Regions from separate parts of the Metabacillus sp. KJ11-3 genome, predicted to be linked through region 3. Evidence: riboswitches for the same ligand, from Rfam matches in the RefSeq annotation. Region 3 holds a riboswitch; each other region holds the start of a gene.

Region 1 (4,461 bases), 260 kb from region 3:
TTAAGCCTCCAGCATTTGTTGCAACAACTGTTATGTTGTAAACACCTGGTTTATCTAATGAAATAGACGAACCATTTTGAACTTCTTTTCCAGACGATTCACCTGGTGCTGTTACGATCATTTTTTCAGATATAACTTCAGAAACCGTATCTTTTGCTGTATAAAGCAATGGCAATGCAGAATCTAATGCATATTCTTCATTTACATCCATACTTACTTCAGGTGCTGTTTGATCGATTTTCACTTCAAGCGTTTTTACACCTTCTATATTATTTGCATTGTCGATCGAAAAGAATGACACTTCATGAATGCCTTCGTCTGTTAATGTAAAAGATGTTCCTTCTTTATATTCAGATCCATTAATTGAATAGAATGTAGTTGTTACGCCACTTAAACGATCTGATGCTTCAAGGTATACTGTCACATCGTCTATGCTCCAAGTCTCAGGTGCATCAGAAGTTGTCTCCGGTGCTGTTTGATCTACCTTAACACTGATTGTTTGTGGTTCCTCTTTGTTTCCAGCGTTATCTAGAGAATAGAATGATACAAGATGTAGACCTTCTGTTTCTACAACAAAAGATGTTCCTCCCATATATTCAGATCCGTTAATAGAATAGTAGGTTTTTGTCACACCACTTTGTTCATCTGCTGCTGTCAAGTTCACTGTCACATCTTCCTTGCTCCAGATGTCTTGTGCGTCAGAAGTCGTAGCTGGTGCTGTTTTATCGATTTTCACTTCGATTGTTTGTGCTTCTTCTTTGTTACCGACTTTATCAACGGAATAGAAGGATACTCTATGAACACCTTCTCCTTTTACTTCAAAAAAAGTGCCTTCTCTAAAATCATTGCCATTAACTGAATAATATGTTTTTGCTACTCCTGTTTCATTATCTGTAGCAGATAGAGTAATGACCTGGTCTTGATTTACCCAAGCTGTTGGTGCGTCGCTTGTTGTCACAGGTGCCTCTTCATCTTTGATTAGCTTTGCGAGAACAACATTAGATGGTTCAGACTCTCCAAATGAGTTACTGTAGGACGTTACGACATACTCATGATTCGCATAGGATAAGTCCATGACCGTATACATTAAATTATTTACTTTTTCTGAAACTAATACTAATTACCCATCTATCACTTCATAGATGTTATAGCCATTTGCATAGGTAATAAAATTCCAATTAATTCTTGCTGTTGTTTCATTTATCATCGTTAAGCTTGCTTTTGGAATTCCATAATTGGATAAACAATTGTTTCTGTAATGCGATTTGATGTTTTTGATTCACCAAAACGTGTATTATAAGCTGTTACCTCAAAAGAATGTGTATCTTCTGAAAGATTATTAACTTTATAGCTTCGTGCAGTACCTTTATAAATTAATTTTCTCTCATCTTTTGTGATTTGATAAACACGATATTCACTTGTCCAAGCAGTTGCAGGCCAAGATAACGTAATATTGTTTATATTTTCTACTTTCCCTGAAATAACCGGTGCTTCAACAACAGGCCATGTTAAGGTAAAGTCAATAGAACTTCCTTTTGGTGACTCCTCAAAGCGATTACTGTATGAATGAACCACGTATTCGTAATTTCCTTCAGGCATATTGCTAAATGTGACAGAAGTTCCAGTTACTGTTTTCTGCAAAATACGCTCTCCATCAATAATTTGATATACATTATAAGCAGTGGCATATGTTGAAGCATCCCATCTCAGCACAATATCATTTCCATTATTAACGCTTTGCTTCACATTTGCCGGTGCTTGCATAATTGGATGAACAAGTGAGAAAGTTCCAAGTTAGCTTCACATCATCTGGCGTTACCTTTACTGCAGTAAGATTGGTTGGAGGTAACTTACTATCTGATGATGCAAAAACGCTACCAATAGGAGCAATCACTTGGTAACTGAGTAGCACCAATACAAGAAGTAATGGTTTCAAACGAGATAAATGCTTCATTTTTTCTTTTCCCTTTCTTTGTGTGAAAAAGGCATAAAAAAATAAACCTTTTACAAGGTTCATAGATTTGATAGACTATGATCCCTTGTGGCAGCCGGCTGCCATTCATGAAGAATTACATAAGCAGGCCCTTGGCTTTGCGTCCCACCGTTTCCAATGGTTTGCCTTTTTCACTTGGTAGTTTAATAGCATATCAACATAATAATACTTTTATCCTAAATAATAAATAGTAATTAATTACTATTCTAGGTTTTTCTATTCTTACCGTGGTATTATTGACTCATTTTCTATTAATAAAGTTATTTACGCTTATCATAAAATAAGCCGCTTATCGTATCTTTTTGGTAAGGATCATGATATTTTTCTTGGCTTACCTTATTGTTCTTTAGTTTACGTAAGTCAGACTGAATTTCGTTTTTAAAACTCATTAATTGCTGGTTAATTTCCTTGTTTACCTCAATCAGTTTCATCCCTATTGTTTTTTGTTCTGTTGTATAGGGTGGTTGAGTCGCTTTTATTAATTTCTCACGATCTTCTAAATTCGCTTCTATTTGATGAATAAACTCATCTCGCTCCTCACTTGTTGTTCCTTTTTCTAAAAGTGAAAGGAGTTCTACACTGACTTCATATAGCTTTTGCACCGCATCCACTATGCTTGTCCACCTTGATGTTGCTTCTGACGGTTCGCTTGAATGACTTGCTTCCATGTATCACGAAACTCTGTCACATACCCTTGTACCTCTTCTAGAATTTCAAGGTCGTTACTAATATTTGCTTCTACAAGACGATTCTTCATGTAGTCATACATTGTAAGCATATTTTTTGAGACTTCATAATCCATATTTATGGTTACCATAAGCTCTTGAATAATGTTTTGGGCTTTTATTATATTCGTATTTTTTTCGCTAATATCTTTATCTTCTATTGCTTTCTTCGCAAGTTTAATAAATTTTATACACCCATTATAAAGCATTAATGTTAATTCACCCGGTGCCGCTGTTGTCACTGCGTTTGATTGATATGACTGATATGGATTACTCATAGCCATTTTCATTACACTCCTTTATCTACTCTAAACCTTTTTATCGACAGCTAATCCTAAAAATTCTGTCATCGATGCGTATATATCTAGTAGTTTTTTCGATGGAATTTCACGGATAACTTCCTTCGTAGTTTCATCAATTACCTTTACATAATATTTATTTAGCTCGTCATGTAATTCAAATCTTAATGAAGTTGTTGTAGGAGATAAAAAATCATTCATGCCTTTTACCACTTCTTCAAGCTTTTCTTTTGTAACTTTTATATTTGGTTCTGCTTGTGTTGGACCATTATTTTCAGGTTGGTCAATTGAAACATTTTTATTTTCAGTTACTGCATCAATTTTGTTACTAATAAAAGAATGAAACGACATACCCTCGACTGACAAATCCATCTCTCCCTTTCATTTACAAACCTTTCTATTATTTATATCGGCATGTTCTAGTAAGTTTAAAGAGAAGTTTCAAATAAAAAAGTGAAGGAATTAAATCCTTCACCTCATTACATACCACCACTGAATTGCTGCATGAGCCAACCACTTTGCGAATTTGCTTTCTGCATAGCTGATTCCATTGCTTGGAATTGTTTCCAGTAACGATCTTCTAATTGTTGAATTCTATCTTGTTCTTTTGAGATCCCACTTTCAATACTTTTTAACTCTTTTGCCAAAACACTATTTACATCCACAGTTGAATTTAAATAACCAGCTTTTTTACTTAAGTCTGAAATTCCTTGTCCTAATCTCTCATATAGTCTTCTTCCAATACCACTTTCATCATGTTTTGTTCTATTTGTTAAAGTATTTCCTTCTGTAATACTACTAGTAGAACTAAACAGCTTTTTTACACTATCAAGATTACTTTCAAGGACGGCTTTCAATTTTGTTTCATTTAATTCTAGCTTTCCATTGTCTCGATAGTTCTTGCTTGTTGTAATCCCTATGTCAGATAAATACTTAAATCCTTCATCACCATTTGAAACAGGTGTCATTAGACTACTTCTAAGTTCGTTTAAAAAACTGGAAATGGAACGATCTCCAGTTATTAACCCACTTTTTGCTTTTTCTTCCCATAACTCTATTTCTCGATCCTTCATTTCACTTTTTTGGTCATCTGTTAATGGTGGAAAATCTCGGTAACGTTTTTCTGTCACTTTTGAGTTTAACTCAGCAATTAGTTCATTATATTTATTTACAAACGTTTTAATACTATTAAAAACAGCTTCCGTATCATTTTTTGTTTCAACGGTTACTGGTTGATCGCTTGTAATGTTAGATTTCAGATCAAATTTTACTCCATCAAATGTAAAGCTATTTCCAGTAGGATTAATTGTCAGTCCATTAATAACAACCATAGCGTTCACTACATCAGAGCCTTTTGCTGCTGAAACACCACTGTTTGTACTAAAAGTATTAGTAATATTATTTACTTCCCCTCCAATTAACCCTAACTTATTTGTAGGGTCTG
Region 2 (4,461 bases), 170 kb from region 3:
AGGTATTATTTAGGTTGGTCCGATTTCGTGAACCCGATACTTGTCCGATTTTTTGTTCTGTTATTTTAATTTGTTTTGTAAAGTTATCATATAAAATGTTAAGTTGTTTCAAATTTGATGTTGAAATATTGTCATTATACTCAGCGATTCGTTCGGTAAGCAGTTTTCCCTGTACAAGGGCTTCGTTTTCTCTTAAATATTGGTTTACAGTCTTAGGTAAACCTTGATAACCACCGATATTTTTAATTTCCTCAGCACGTTTTATTAATCTACCTAACTTGGCCGTATCGTTTTCTGCTTTCTCTAATTGTTTTTGATTAATTGAACGTTCAATAGAGTGCAGAAGACGTACTTGAGATACCTCATAAATTGTTCTCTCTACAGCAATCTTTGCAGGACGAACATATTTATTATTCAAGTGAGTTCGATTAGAAGATCCGGATACTTGACCTATTTTCAACTCAGTTGCTTTCAACTGCGTGGTAAATTGATTATAAAGATTATTTAATTTATGAAGGTCTCCGCTAGTGATTACCTTATTGTAAGTTTGAAGCTCTTGATGTAACTTTTGTCCCTCCCGTTCGGCAGCAGAATACCCTCTTGGCATTTCAGCATTTGCTTTTTGAGTTAAAGAAATAATAATGATTAAAGCTGTTACAGTGATGAAATTTCTAAGCTGTTTCAACAAAGTACTTCCTTTCGTTCAGAGTATTATCACTATATCCTACCAATTGTTTTAGTAGAGATTCAACTTGTAGAAGATGGAATAGGATTGATGTCTGTCATTAACCGAAGAAAAAACTCTATAGAGAAAATACTCTACAGAGCTTTTTGTGGTTATTAACGATCAAATTGTACATCATCATTTACTTTAACAAAATATCCATTACCTACATCATATCGTCCATTGCTGTAGCCATAAACTCGAACAGGTTCTTTCGGATCAAAATATTTAAAGAATGAACCATCAGGCTTATAAACTTTCATATCATATCTTTTACTCCAGACATGACCCGTATAAAATAAATTTACTTTTGTTTTCTTCACATAGTAGCCTCCGCCAACATCGTAGCGGTCATTTAGGACTTTATAAATGCGAAGTCCTTCATTTTGTCTTAGCTTGCGGGACTTAGCTCCAGTCGGGCTGTATAAATATTGTTCTTTACTGCGAATTAATACTCGTCCGATGTGTTTATTTGGTGGCGGTGTGACAGTTAGTTGGTATTTACCTGTATTTTTAGTGTATGAACTAGCATTATACACTCTTAAATAATAAATGCCTGTTTCCAATTCAATCGAGTTTTTATACTTACCTGGAGTAATAGAGCTTCCATCAACATAGTTATCAAAAAGTGAAACATTATTATTATTTAGTAATTCAATATAAACTCTAGAATCGACATAGGTGGATAAATCAATTCCTACTTTACCAGGTACACTTACGTTAAGTTTATACACATCGACTTTATCATTCCATGTAAGAAAACCTGTTTTTGTTTTATTATATGCGATTGATTCAGCTTCGATAATTCCATTATTTGGTTCTGATTCGGTACTACCAGCTGAAGTGAAGCTTGTTTTAAATTTATAAGTTCCAGTATGACGAGTATATGAACTAGCATTGTATATCTTTACAAAATATGTGCCTTTATTCAGGTCTTCTGAATGGATAAATTTTGCTGGATTTATTGAGCTTCCATCCATGTAATAGTTAAATATTTCTTCATTATTGTTATCAATAAGTGAAATATATGCTCTAGTATCCACATAAGAAGACAGATCAAAGGTAACTTGACCAGAATTAGGGACAGTAATCTTGTAGAAATCAACTTTATTATTCCATGATAAGAATCCATTAATAGACTGGTTAAAAGCTAGGGTTTGTGCTTCGACTGTTCCGTTGTTTGGTTCAATCTCATTCATTCCTGCCGATTTAAAGCCTGTCTTGATTTTGTATGATCCTACGTGCTTTGTATATGAACTAGCATTATAGACTTCTACGTAGTATAAGCCAGGTTCTACATCTTCCCAATGGGAATACTTCCCAGGAGTAGAAGAGCTCCCGTCAATATAATGGTCAAATATTTCGTTGTTTTGTGAATCATATAATCTAATATATGCTCTTGAATCAACATAAGAAATCATGTCAAAAGAAATTCGCCCAGCTTCTTTGACATTCATTGTATACGTGTTTTTCTTGGTTTGTTCGGTTAACGTTCCGGTTGTTTCTACATTAAAAGGCAGATTAGCCTCTGCCGCTTCAGCTTGCATACCAAATTGTATAAAGCTAATAAAAAATAAAATAGATAGAAGTGCTAAACTTTTTAATAATTTGATTTTCAAAAATAAGTACCTCCTGTATTCTATGATGTAAAGAAAAAGTTAATCTTGTTAAGACCTTATCGATCCCCCTTTTATAGATAAAAAAACACTATGACAGAATTTAGCCATAGTGCATCCTTTCTATGGTAACCTGACGATCGTAGCAGATATTTCTACCTTAGACTCACGGCTTTGCGTCCCTAGTTTTCAATAGGTTTGCCTTTTGCATAGTATTTTGTTGGAAGTTGCATGAGACTATTATACTACTTTACTGGAAAAATAAAATAATATTTGGAAAATAATTTGAAAATGGATGAAAAATAGGTAAAAAGACTTTGTGTTTTGTTGTAAATACATATTACAAAGTGCTGGTTTTTTAGTAGAATGTATTAAGGAAGATTTTACTAAAATAAAAAACTAGGAGCATTATTGATGAAGAATAAGTTAATCAGTCTCGCTACATATCTTTCAATCTTGTTCATTGCACTTTGCTGTTTTACACCATCAAACGTATCGGCAGCAGCAACTTATCAACAAGTAGAGAAGCAAGTAAACGAGGCAGTAAAAGAAGCGGAAAGTCTTGAGCCGTATTACCTTATTAAGTCTTCAAAGGGTATTGGTGTTTCTTCAACATTCTCAAAGCAATATAATCAAACAAAAGCATCGATCGATAAGGCTCAACAATCGATTAACTCTTTGAGTGATTCAAGAAAAAGTAACTTACAAGAAAGACTTAATAAGGCAAAGGAATTACGTCTTCGTGCTGCGTATTTTATTGACAGCGCGAAACATGGTGCTATTCTCCGCCAGTATTTAACAGAGTTTGAGGCAGCAATTAAGAAAGGCAGCATTAGTCAGGTCGATAGCTTGTATGACAGGTATTCAACTAAGATCAGAAAAGTAGAAGAGACAATTGGTAAGGTTTATGGTCCTGCTACTCGCAGAGTATTATTGGATTACTACATAACTCCTTCCAAGATCGCAAAAGAACGTGTCATTTATGAGGTTTCACATTATCGATTACTAAATACAATTAATTCACAAATTCAAAAAAAACAGTTGACAGAAGCAAATACGAATTTTGGTGTTTTAAGCAGACTGAAAAAACGTGCCATTGAGATTAAACAAACTGGTGGTTATGCTAGTTTACCGAGTTCAATTAATCAAACGTTGGTTAAAATGGAAACAACCTACAAAAAAAATTATGATACAGCAAAAGGCTCGGGAGGCACTAGTACTTCTCCGATTCAAGCTGTTGTAACAGCCAGTTCTTTAAATGTTCGTTCAGAACCGACGGTGAATTCAGATATTGTAGGTAAACTGAATAATGGTGACGTTATAACGGTTTATGAAATTGTGGGAGATTGGGCAAAAACTAAGATCAATAATAAAGATTGTTATGTTCACAAAAATTATTTGATTCTAGGATCGACAGAACAAGGTGGTAGTTCTTTATTAGCAGGGAAAGTCATTGCAATTGACCCCGGTCACGGTGGTAAAGATTCAGGTGCGATAGGTTTTGGTCTGAAAGAAAAGGATATTGTACTTGATGTTGGATTAAAGGTTCAAACATTGCTTGAAGCCGAAGGTGCGAAGGTTATCATGACAAGAAATAATGATACATTTTTGGAACTGCAAGAACGAGCAACACTAGCAAATAATGCTAAGGCGGATATATTCATAAGCTTGCATGTTAATGCAGCAACTAGCGGATCAGCCAGTGGTACAGAAACGTATTGGAATGATAAGTACCAAAGTGCCAATAGTGAAAGGTTAGCTGAGAAAATCCAAAAGAGACTAATTGAAAAGCTTGGAACGAAAAACCGTGGAGTGAAAGATGCTGGATTCTACGTTATTAAATATACGACGATGCCGAGCGTACTAGCTGAGCTTGGTTTTATCTCGAATGAAGCTGAAGCGGCAAAGTTAAAGACAAGCCAATTCCGAGATAATGCAGCAGAAGCTATATTACTTGGAGTTTTGGATTATTATAAGTAGATAGATGGAGTGCATGTCACTAAAAGAGCCCAGCATAATAGCTGGGTTTTTTTAATGTTATAAAGCTTTTTCTAAAAGACGGAAGATAGAATAATTTAATTGTAATAGGTAATTTGGACTCATACCAAGTAGGTATTTAGT
Region 3 (4,461 bases):
CTTTTCCTTTTCCGAGTGAGCCTCTTAGGCGGATGATTTCAACCTCAAGGCGTAGTTGGTCACCTGGTTTTACTTGTCTTTTGAAACGGCAGTTATCGATGCCTGCGAAGAACGCTAGTCTTCCGCGGTTTTCTTCTTTTTTCAAGATCGCAACTGCTCCAACTTGCGCTAAAGCCTCAACGATTAGTACACCTGGCATAACCGGGTAGTCCGGGAAGTGTCCGTTGAAAAATTCTTCGTTGGCCGAAACGTTTTTGATGCCGATCGCTTTTAATCCTTCTTCTACTTCTAAAATACGATCTACTAATAAAAATGGATAACGGTGTGGGATAATGTCTTTGATTTCATTAATATCTAACATATGTAGGAATCTCCTTTAAACTTATTTTCACGCTTCTTTATTATGTACGACAAAAGGAAGGCTTTCACCTTCCTTTAGCACAGTATATATGGAATATTACTCTTTTTCAACTAAGTCAATGATATGCTGCCAGGTCGATTTATTAAGGGCATCCTGTGGATTTCCGTTGCCGATTACACCGTATCCGACCATGAGTCCAACAATTAAACTGACGGCCATAAATAGGATCACAAGGATGACTCGCAGCCAAATGGGGATAAGGCGAATCCTTAATTTTAGTTTTTGTACTTCTGTTTTGCTGCTTTTTTCTTCTTGTTTTTTCTTAGCTTTTTTGATTTCTTCTCGACTGACCGCTTTTGTTGTTTCTTTTGCTACCAATAGACTAAACTCCTATCTTACGCCGTTAATTAATCCCAGCATTTGGTCGCCAAGTGTGATGGACTTTGCGTTCATTTGGTATGAGCGCTGTGAGATCATTAAATCGGTCATTTCCTTTGTTAAATCAACATTGGACATTTCCAGTGCACCTTGCTGTAAAGAGACACCTGCACCATCTAAGTAGGTTAATACGTCATCGATTTGCATGTTACCGAGATCTTTTAATCCGTAGAGGTTATTTCCTAACTGACTCAGCATTTGCGGACGATCTACTTGAACAACACCCAACTGAAATTCCTGTGGTTGTTCATTTTCATTTCTCGGTACTGCTGTGATCGTACCATCTTTTGAAATCACAAGCTCTTTAAAAGAATCATTTAGCCTGATTGGATTTTGATTTTCATCCAAAACAAGATTACCCGATGCTGTTGATAGTAAGAGCTGATTGCTGCCGTCGGTTGCTGGTGATAAATAGAGAGCACCATCTCGTGTATAATTAATTTGCCCATTTACATCAATTTGTAAAAACTGATCTGGTGAGGTAAAGGCAATATCAAGTGATCTGCCTGTTTGTTTGATGCTGCCTTGTGTGAACACAACGCTTTTGTTCAGCCTTGCACCTGTTCCCTGTCTAATCCCAAGCTCTGTGCTAAAACGTTCTTCTTCTCTTTCTTCAAGCGCATTTCCTTGATTGTTAAATTGCTGACGGACTAATTCTGAAAAGGATGTTTCCGTTCTTTTATAGCTTTGTGTATCCACATTTGCTAAGTTGTGGCCAATTTGATCAAGCTGCTTTTGGAGCTGGCCCATTGTATTAGTTGATGTAATCATTGAGCGTAACATCTGTTATTTCCCCCTGTTATGATAAACGGCCAATTTCATTTGCAGCCTTTTCCATACTTTTATCATATGCTTGCAACACTTTTTGATTTGCTTCAAATGAGCGATAAGCTGTCATCATATCTGTATATGTTCGTCCGATATCAACGGTTGAGTTTTCTAAATATTTTTGTTTTAAATTGTATTGAATGTCACCATTACCAATTGCTGTTGGAAGGGCTTGTCCGTCTGATGTACGGTAAATGCCGTTTCCTTCTTTGACAAGATTACGTACGTCTGCTGCGAAGCGTACGTCGATTTGAGCGACAGTTTGTCCGTTTACTAGTACGTCACCAGCTTCTGTTACGCTGAATTCTCCGGATTGAATGGAGATTGGTTGTCCATCTCTTGATAAAACCGGGTTTCCATCAGAAAGTAAAAGACCATTCTCATCAAGAGTAAAGTGTCCGTTACGAGTGTAACGTTCTTCACCAGCTTGATTTTGAACAGCAAAGAATAATGAACCTTTTACATTGGTTTCAGGATTTAGCGGAACATTTTCTTCTATTAACGCAACATCTGTTACCAACCCTGTTTCTTTTAGCTCGCCTTGAATATCTCTGCTTTTTATTTCTTGTAAATAAACTCCCGAGTTAAGAGAGCCGATTGTTTGCATACCTGGTACATTCATTCCATTACCAGTTGGAAGTGTTTTATTTTCCATTCGTTGCAGTAGCATTTCCGGAAATGCGCGGATTGTTGATTGATCTGCTTTATATCCTGCTGTATTGGCATTTGCCATATTATTTGATAACATTTCAGTTCGGCGCTGCTGTGTTAACATGCCGGCAGTTGCTGTATATAAACCTCTTAACAAGAGTTCCCCCACCTTAAATGTGTTTTTCCGATCAATTGAATTCTTTTCGACAGAATTCCCTATTTTCCATTATAAAGGAGAACGACTGTTTTCTCATCACATTTTTTCATATTTCCTTTGTTAGTTTTTAGGAAAAAAATATTTTTATTTCCTTTTAACATGCTTGTCTATATAATAAAGAAAATCTGATAAGGGCAAACTTGTCGAAAGGCAAGGACGCAAAGCTATGGGCCTATCCAATGTTTACATTGCACGGTCGCCAAGTTGCCAGGCTCCTTTTTGAGCCATGGGCTTAAAAAAGGAGAAGAATGAGATGAAAAAGCTTATTTTGATGTTTGTGTTTATTTTGCTTTTGGCAGGAGTTGCTGGTGTGAACAACAAGGCAAATGCCAGTGCGAATACAGAGTACTCGACTTGGCTCTGGGATACGAATCAAATTGTGACAAATCGTACTGCAACTTTACAATTTTTAGAGGAAAAACAAGTTGCCCGTGTGTATGTACAAATTAACCGATCGATTAAAATTGACCAATATAAGCTATTTATTAAAGAAGCTACAGCCCGTGGAATAAAGATTTATGCGCTGGACGGTGCACCCGATTGGGGGCCTTCTTCAAAACCTTTTCTTCATTTTTTGAACTGGGTGACGGCATATCAAGCGGGTGCAGCTGAGGATGAAAAGTTTTCCGGCATACACCTTGACGTTGAGCCCTATCTCACTTCACAGTGGACAACAAATTACAATGGAGCTGTGCTTAAATACCAAGGTGTCATTCTGGCTGCTGCAGATACAGCAGAATCACTCGGAATTCCATTTGCTGCTGATATTCCATTTTGGTTTGATGAAATGAATGTGAAAAACAAATACGGTAAAGGCAACCTCGCTGAATGGGTGATCAACAATACAAGTGAAGTCACAATTATGGCATATCGGGATAAAGCTGTTGGTCCTAACGGCATCATTGAATTAACTAAATATGAGATGAATCTCGCAGCATCACTTAATAAAAATGTTACGATTGCAGTTGAAACGATGAACTTAGGTAGCAGTGATGGGTTTCTGACATTTTATGAGGAAGGTCAAACCGTGATGGACCAAGAACTTGCGCTTGTTTATGAAGCCTATAAGGAGTATTCAAGTTTTAAAGGAATTGCCATACATCATGTGGGAAGTTGGATGGAGTTGGAGTAAAGAAGAGTGAGTGGGTCGGGGGGACAGGTCCCTTGACCCACTATATTTTCGATTTCGGGATTATATTTATGTTTTTTGACTATTTATTTATGTTTTTCACAAGTTTATTTTCGATTATTCAATTTTATTTACTATTAGACAAATTTCGCCATAATACGACGCTAACCACGTGTACCCTCACCATATATCCCCCTGCAAAACTTGGGACAAGGAACCTGTCCCCCCGGACCAACCCGGACCAACCCGGACCACCCAGACCAACCCCCGGACCACCAAAAAAAGAACCTGCCCCAGGCAGGTTCTTACCAAGTATTAACCAAATTTTTTGCGTGGTAGTTTGTCCATGTTGTCCAGCATGATTCCTGTTCCGATTGCGACACAGTCCATTGGTGCTTCGGCTACTAGTACTGGTACTTTTAGTTCTTCGGCTAAAAGCTGGTCTAAGCCGTTTAGCAGTGCTCCGCCCCCTGTTAGGATGACGCCGCGGTCAATGATGTCTGCTGAAAGTTCTGGAGGAGTTCTTTCTAGGACACTTTTAGCAGCTTGTACAATGGCAGCAATTGGTTCTCGAAGTGCTAATTCAACTTCTGTTGAGTTGACTGTAATTGTGCGAGGTAATCCTGTTACCATGTCACGACCACGAATACTAATTTCTTCATTACGTGCGCCTGGGAATACCGTTGCTACATTGACTTTAATGTCTTCTGCAGTACGCTCACCAATTAAGAGCTTGTACTCTTTTTTGATGTAATTTAAAATTTCCGCGTCAAACTTGTCCCCAGCCATTTTAATGGAAGAGGCGGTGACAATATCGCCCATTGATAGCACAGCGAC
Region 4 (4,461 bases), on a different replicon from region 3:
TATTTCTTAATGGATACTTCACGTTTGTCCTTTATTTAAAAATAATAGTTTTTGAACCAATATCATGATGACGAACTTATTCTGCATATAACACATATAATCTAATCTCATATGTAGCCTTTTTCTTTTAAGCTCACATATCTTCCAGGACCTCCTATTATCACATGATCTAACAGCTCAACTCCCACTATTTTTCCTGCCTCTGATAATCTTCTAGTAACTTCTATATCTTCTCTCGACGCGGTCGGATCATTAGACGGATGGTTATGAGAAACCACAATACTTGCAGCACTCACCCTAACTGCTTCACGCATGACTTCTCGTGGATGAACTATAGCTGAATTCAAACTACCTTTAAAAATATTTTTTCTATATATTACTTGATTCTTAGTATTTAAATAAGCTACATCAAAATGCTCTTGATCTAAATTTTGAAGATCAGAAAACAAATCTGCAGCATCTTTTGGACTCCGAATTATGTAGAATTCCTTGGTACAATGTTTTTTAGCCAAAGTTACAAGACCAAACGCTGATACAATGCGAGAAGCACTTGTTTCTCCTATACCAGGGAATTTCTTTAATTCTTCAATACTCATAGTTGATAAATGTTTAGTACCTAATGCTGCAAGTTTACCTGTTAGAGTTGGCTCAGCTTTAGGTCCAATAAGAACAGCTAAGATGTTCTGTAAACTAGTACAATCATTACCGTAAAAAGACATTTCCTCTTTAGCAATTGCATAATGTTTTTTCATTTAAAATTCCACCCTTTTTTCTGAAGTTTTTGTTTAATAAAAAAAACAAAGCACTAAAATGCTTTGCCTTACCACCCAATAAGAGATATGTTTATTATTCAACTAATCCAAAGAATTCAAGAAACATCGTTTTAAGCCTAGATACCTTAGAAATATAAATTGAATAATCACTACCGATATAGTAAATATCCTCACCTTTAAATCTCCAATAGACTTTTTCACCTGTTTTAGTTTCAATAGACTTAATAAGAGTTAATACCTCACTTAATGCATAAGATCGATTTCCATTCTTACAACGAAAATATCTTTTTGATCCATCCTTAAAATTGAGTTCCACTGATAAGCGGTACGGATTTACTAAAGATAAATTTCTTTCTCCAAGCCTTCTGCAATCCTCAATTACATCACTTTTGTTAAACAAACTTGCTAATGTCTCACCCATTAAGAAAACATCCTTTCTGAAGATAAAAAATTTTATGAAACGCAAAAAAGCGCCCTTCAGGAAGACTCATAGACACACGTAATGTGTGTTTAGATTCATCCCAAAGGACGCGTAAATTTACATTTCATAAGATAAGCCCGCTAACCATAGAATGGTTGCAAAAAAAGAAAAAGTAAAAAACTATAAATTCATCTTAACATAATTAAATATTTTAGTGAATAAAATAAGTTCTTTAAATTTCCCTAATACTAAGATAACAAATCTTTATCAATTTCAAATAAGTTATCTTTGTAATTATGTTGAATAGTAGTAAATTGCTCCAAGGTTAGCTCGTAAACTTCACGAAGTGTACCCTTTTCTTTTAATTGATGGAAAAGGATTGAATATGTACCAAAATTAACTTCTCTAGAATCTGTTAAGCATATTTCTTCTTCAGTCTTTAAAATAGCATTGTCTACGATGGTTACTTTTTTAGTTAGTGAGAGCAACTCAATGTACTTTAGTTCATCTAAAGGAAAAGTGATTTTTTCTAAATAATAAGTAGTAGGATTATGTGAAATTTCTAGAAAATCATTTTGATTTAATAAACTATCTCGGAACATATAGACAACTCCCCTAAATAATAGAATTCATTTATAAATAAAACATATGCAACAGATTTGTTCAAATATTAGTTATATTTAATTAATCCAATCATAATATGCATATCTTGAGAAGATTGTAGAATTCTAGAATGTTTTTTTCAATAAAAAAAGCCCTATTATTATAAAAAGGACGGTTGCACTAATAGCTCAAGATTATTAAAGTGCCCATATATAAATAATCCTTCATAGCTTTCCTATATTATAAATTTTAATATTAATCAAAGTCTAATAACGTACTAATTTTTACATTAAGTGCAATTGAAATTAGATAAATGTTCTCTAGAGAGATGTTTTGCTTACCTCTTTCAACGCTACTAATATATGTTCGATGTAGACTTCAGTTAATTCCCCCAATTCTACTTGAGATATATTTCTGATCATTCGATAACGTCTTACATTTAACCCGAACTTTTCTATAAGTTCTGTTTTTTTACTTTTGATATTGTCCATTATACAATTTTCCCTCTTAAAATTCTATATATGATAAAGTACACATCACTAAAAAATGGCAAAAAAGAGAGTTTTAACAATTATACTAGGCATAATATACCACTAAAAGTAATTTTATGCCAGTTGTTTTTGTTTGATTTACTTATCCTGCAATTTGATATATTTATTAACAGTTTGGTTTATTAAAATAAAGTAATTTAACATGTATATTTAATTTATCCTAACAAAAATAAAAAGATCAGACTAGCAAAGTAAGCTAATACTGACCGTTATAAGTTATTGTAATTTTACATACCTTACAGAATGGTACAGTATAATATCACTGTGTAATTTTCAATTCTTTACCAATTCAGTGTAATGATTTTGAAAAATTCATCAATTGTCCGACTAGCGCAACTTAAGATCAATAATACAAAATTTCCTTAGATATTAACTCCAATTTCCAGTGAATTTACATTTGATAAAGTGCTAGAATTAACATGAGGTGTTTTTTAAAATGTTTATATCACCAATGTTATTGCACAGATCAGATCATCCATTTGATGATGATTCATATATTACTGAGCTTAAAGTTGATGGAATAAGGCTCATTTGGACAAAGTTTGATGATAAAGTACGCTTATATACACGGCATAACAATGAAGTTACTACAATATATCCTGAGATAACTAACTTAGATCTACCAAACGGAACTGTCTTAGATGGAGAAATTGTTGTATCTAATGAACTAGGTAAACCTGATTTTGAAGCTACAATGGAACGTTTTAGATCCAAGAAAGCTCCTTATGAAGTTCAATATTGTGTTTTTGATGTTATTCAATATAATAGTGAGAAAGTTACCCACTTACCACTCCTTAAACGTAAGGAATTGCTTCAAAAGGTTGTCCCCTCTCATCCTCTTATTAATGTTGTTCAGTGGTTATCTGGTAATGCGATCGCTTACTTTGATCTCATTAAGCAAAACGAACTTGAAGGTATAGTTCAAAAGAAAGCTGACAGCCCTTATGAGATAAATAAACGATCATACAGCTGGCTCAAAGTCATTAATTATCAATATGATGATGTCTATATTACTGGTTTACGCAAAGATGAATTCGGAGTTTTGTTATCATTTCTCGATGGTAAACCAGCCGGCTTAATGGAATTCATGCCACCAAACGATCGCAAAAAGCTGTATTCTACGAATAAGGTTCAATCAGAGAATGACAATTATAAATTTATTAAACCTGTTCAATGCCGTGTTAAATATAGAAATTTAACTAAGCAAGGAAAATTACGTATACCTTCATTTGTGGAGTGGTTATAACTCCACTTTTTTATATCTTTCTCCATTAACCTTCTCCTTTTTGTAAAATCTATGTGAATATTTACCTATAAGACTTTTATATTTTTACAAATCTATCCATAATTGAATTAGATAACTTATACAGGAGGGTATCTAATTGGGTGAGACATTTGAAGAAAAAAAACTTGATCCAGAATGGGCAAAATTGATATTGTATGCAGGTATATCCCCAGATAAAATTAGAGAGTTTTTCGAGAGTAATACTGGGCCTGAATAAGGTCTTTTTTAAACCATTTATAATTGGGTTTGAGAAGTGAATTGTTGTTTGTTTCTGTTCTGAAATAAGCAATAAAACGAGTAATATTTGTAAGTAATAACTATAGACCTCTGAAAGCCAATCGGGTTGCTGTTATTTTCTTATTTGTTATTGACTGTTATCTAATTGATAGCAGTCCTTTTTGATTAGACATTATCCTTATAATTAAAAAGAAATTAACCAGGTTCTATTTGGATAATTTCACATACTATATTCAGAAATATTCTAAGGTGAGCTAACGATGGGTTATTTGGTCTAATTATTTAGACCATTTTTTTCTTTCGTTCGTTATATACGCGAAAAGCGAATTAGTTTCAGCTCATATTACAGCAAATAATAAGATACGTTAGTAAAACAAGTTTTGTTTCAAATTAAGATCACTTTAAACGTTTTAGATGTCTATGGCTTGGCTTATCAATTCTCAAATTTCTGCTTTGTATTTCTGCGAAAACAGTTTTTATATTATCCTTTCCTAAATTTAATTCGACAGCAGTTTGATATATTTTCATTAGTTTCTCATTTGTTACATACATCCAAGGATCGAACATTATTTAACCACCTTTTTCACTGCT

Evidence for each region. Region 3 has a riboswitch for cyclic di-GMP ahead of AC0L8O_RS23995 (amidase). Riboswitches for the same ligand answer to the same signal wherever they lie in the genome.
Region 1: another riboswitch for cyclic di-GMP. It lies ahead of AC0L8O_RS25070 (hypothetical protein); the one in region 3 lies ahead of AC0L8O_RS23995 (amidase).
Region 2: another riboswitch for cyclic di-GMP. It lies ahead of AC0L8O_RS24705 (hypothetical protein); the one in region 3 lies ahead of AC0L8O_RS23995 (amidase).
Region 4: another riboswitch for cyclic di-GMP. It lies ahead of AC0L8O_RS27460 (hypothetical protein); the one in region 3 lies ahead of AC0L8O_RS23995 (amidase).

Annotation. Positions count from the first base shown of each region.
Region 1 is NZ_CM147865.1:5,084,980-5,089,440, reverse strand. Features, by position in the region: gene AC0L8O_RS25075 (OmpL47-type beta-barrel domain-containing protein) at 1-1,087, opposite strand, end outside; gene AC0L8O_RS25070 (hypothetical protein) at 1,210-1,746, opposite strand; gene AC0L8O_RS25065 (hypothetical protein) at 1,779-1,901, shown strand; cyclic di-GMP riboswitch class I at 2,041-2,130, opposite strand; gene fliT (flagellar protein FliT) at 2,254-2,604, opposite strand; gene fliS (flagellar export chaperone FliS) at 2,604-3,002, opposite strand; gene flaG (flagellar protein FlaG) at 3,027-3,383, opposite strand; gene fliD (flagellar filament capping protein FliD) at 3,497-4,461, opposite strand, start outside.
Region 2 is NZ_CM147865.1:5,001,869-5,006,329, forward strand. Features, by position in the region: gene AC0L8O_RS24700 (hypothetical protein) at 1-685, opposite strand, end outside; gene AC0L8O_RS24705 (hypothetical protein) at 841-2,343, opposite strand; cyclic di-GMP riboswitch class I at 2,465-2,553, opposite strand; gene AC0L8O_RS24710 (N-acetylmuramoyl-L-alanine amidase) at 2,755-4,320, shown strand.
Region 3 is NZ_CM147865.1:4,828,257-4,832,717, reverse strand. Features, by position in the region: gene fabZ (3-hydroxyacyl-ACP dehydratase FabZ) at 1-361, opposite strand, end outside; gene AC0L8O_RS24010 (DNA-directed RNA polymerase subunit beta) at 458-739, opposite strand; gene AC0L8O_RS24005 (flagellar hook-basal body protein) at 752-1,582, opposite strand; gene AC0L8O_RS24000 (flagellar hook-basal body protein) at 1,599-2,435, opposite strand; cyclic di-GMP riboswitch class I at 2,619-2,707, shown strand; gene AC0L8O_RS23995 (amidase) at 2,749-3,627, shown strand; gene mreB (rod shape-determining protein) at 3,940-4,461, opposite strand, start outside.
Region 4 is NZ_JBVVRS010000004.1:117,771-122,231, reverse strand. Features, by position in the region: gene radC (RadC family protein) at 108-752, opposite strand; gene AC0L8O_RS27465 (DUF6018 family natural product bioysynthesis protein) at 847-1,194, opposite strand; gene AC0L8O_RS27460 (hypothetical protein) at 1,443-1,796, opposite strand; cyclic di-GMP riboswitch class II at 1,958-2,041, opposite strand; gene AC0L8O_RS27455 (hypothetical protein) at 2,053-2,127, opposite strand; gene AC0L8O_RS27450 (hypothetical protein) at 2,118-2,288, opposite strand; gene AC0L8O_RS27445 (ATP-dependent DNA ligase) at 2,785-3,594, shown strand; gene sda (sporulation histidine kinase inhibitor Sda) at 4,267-4,437, opposite strand.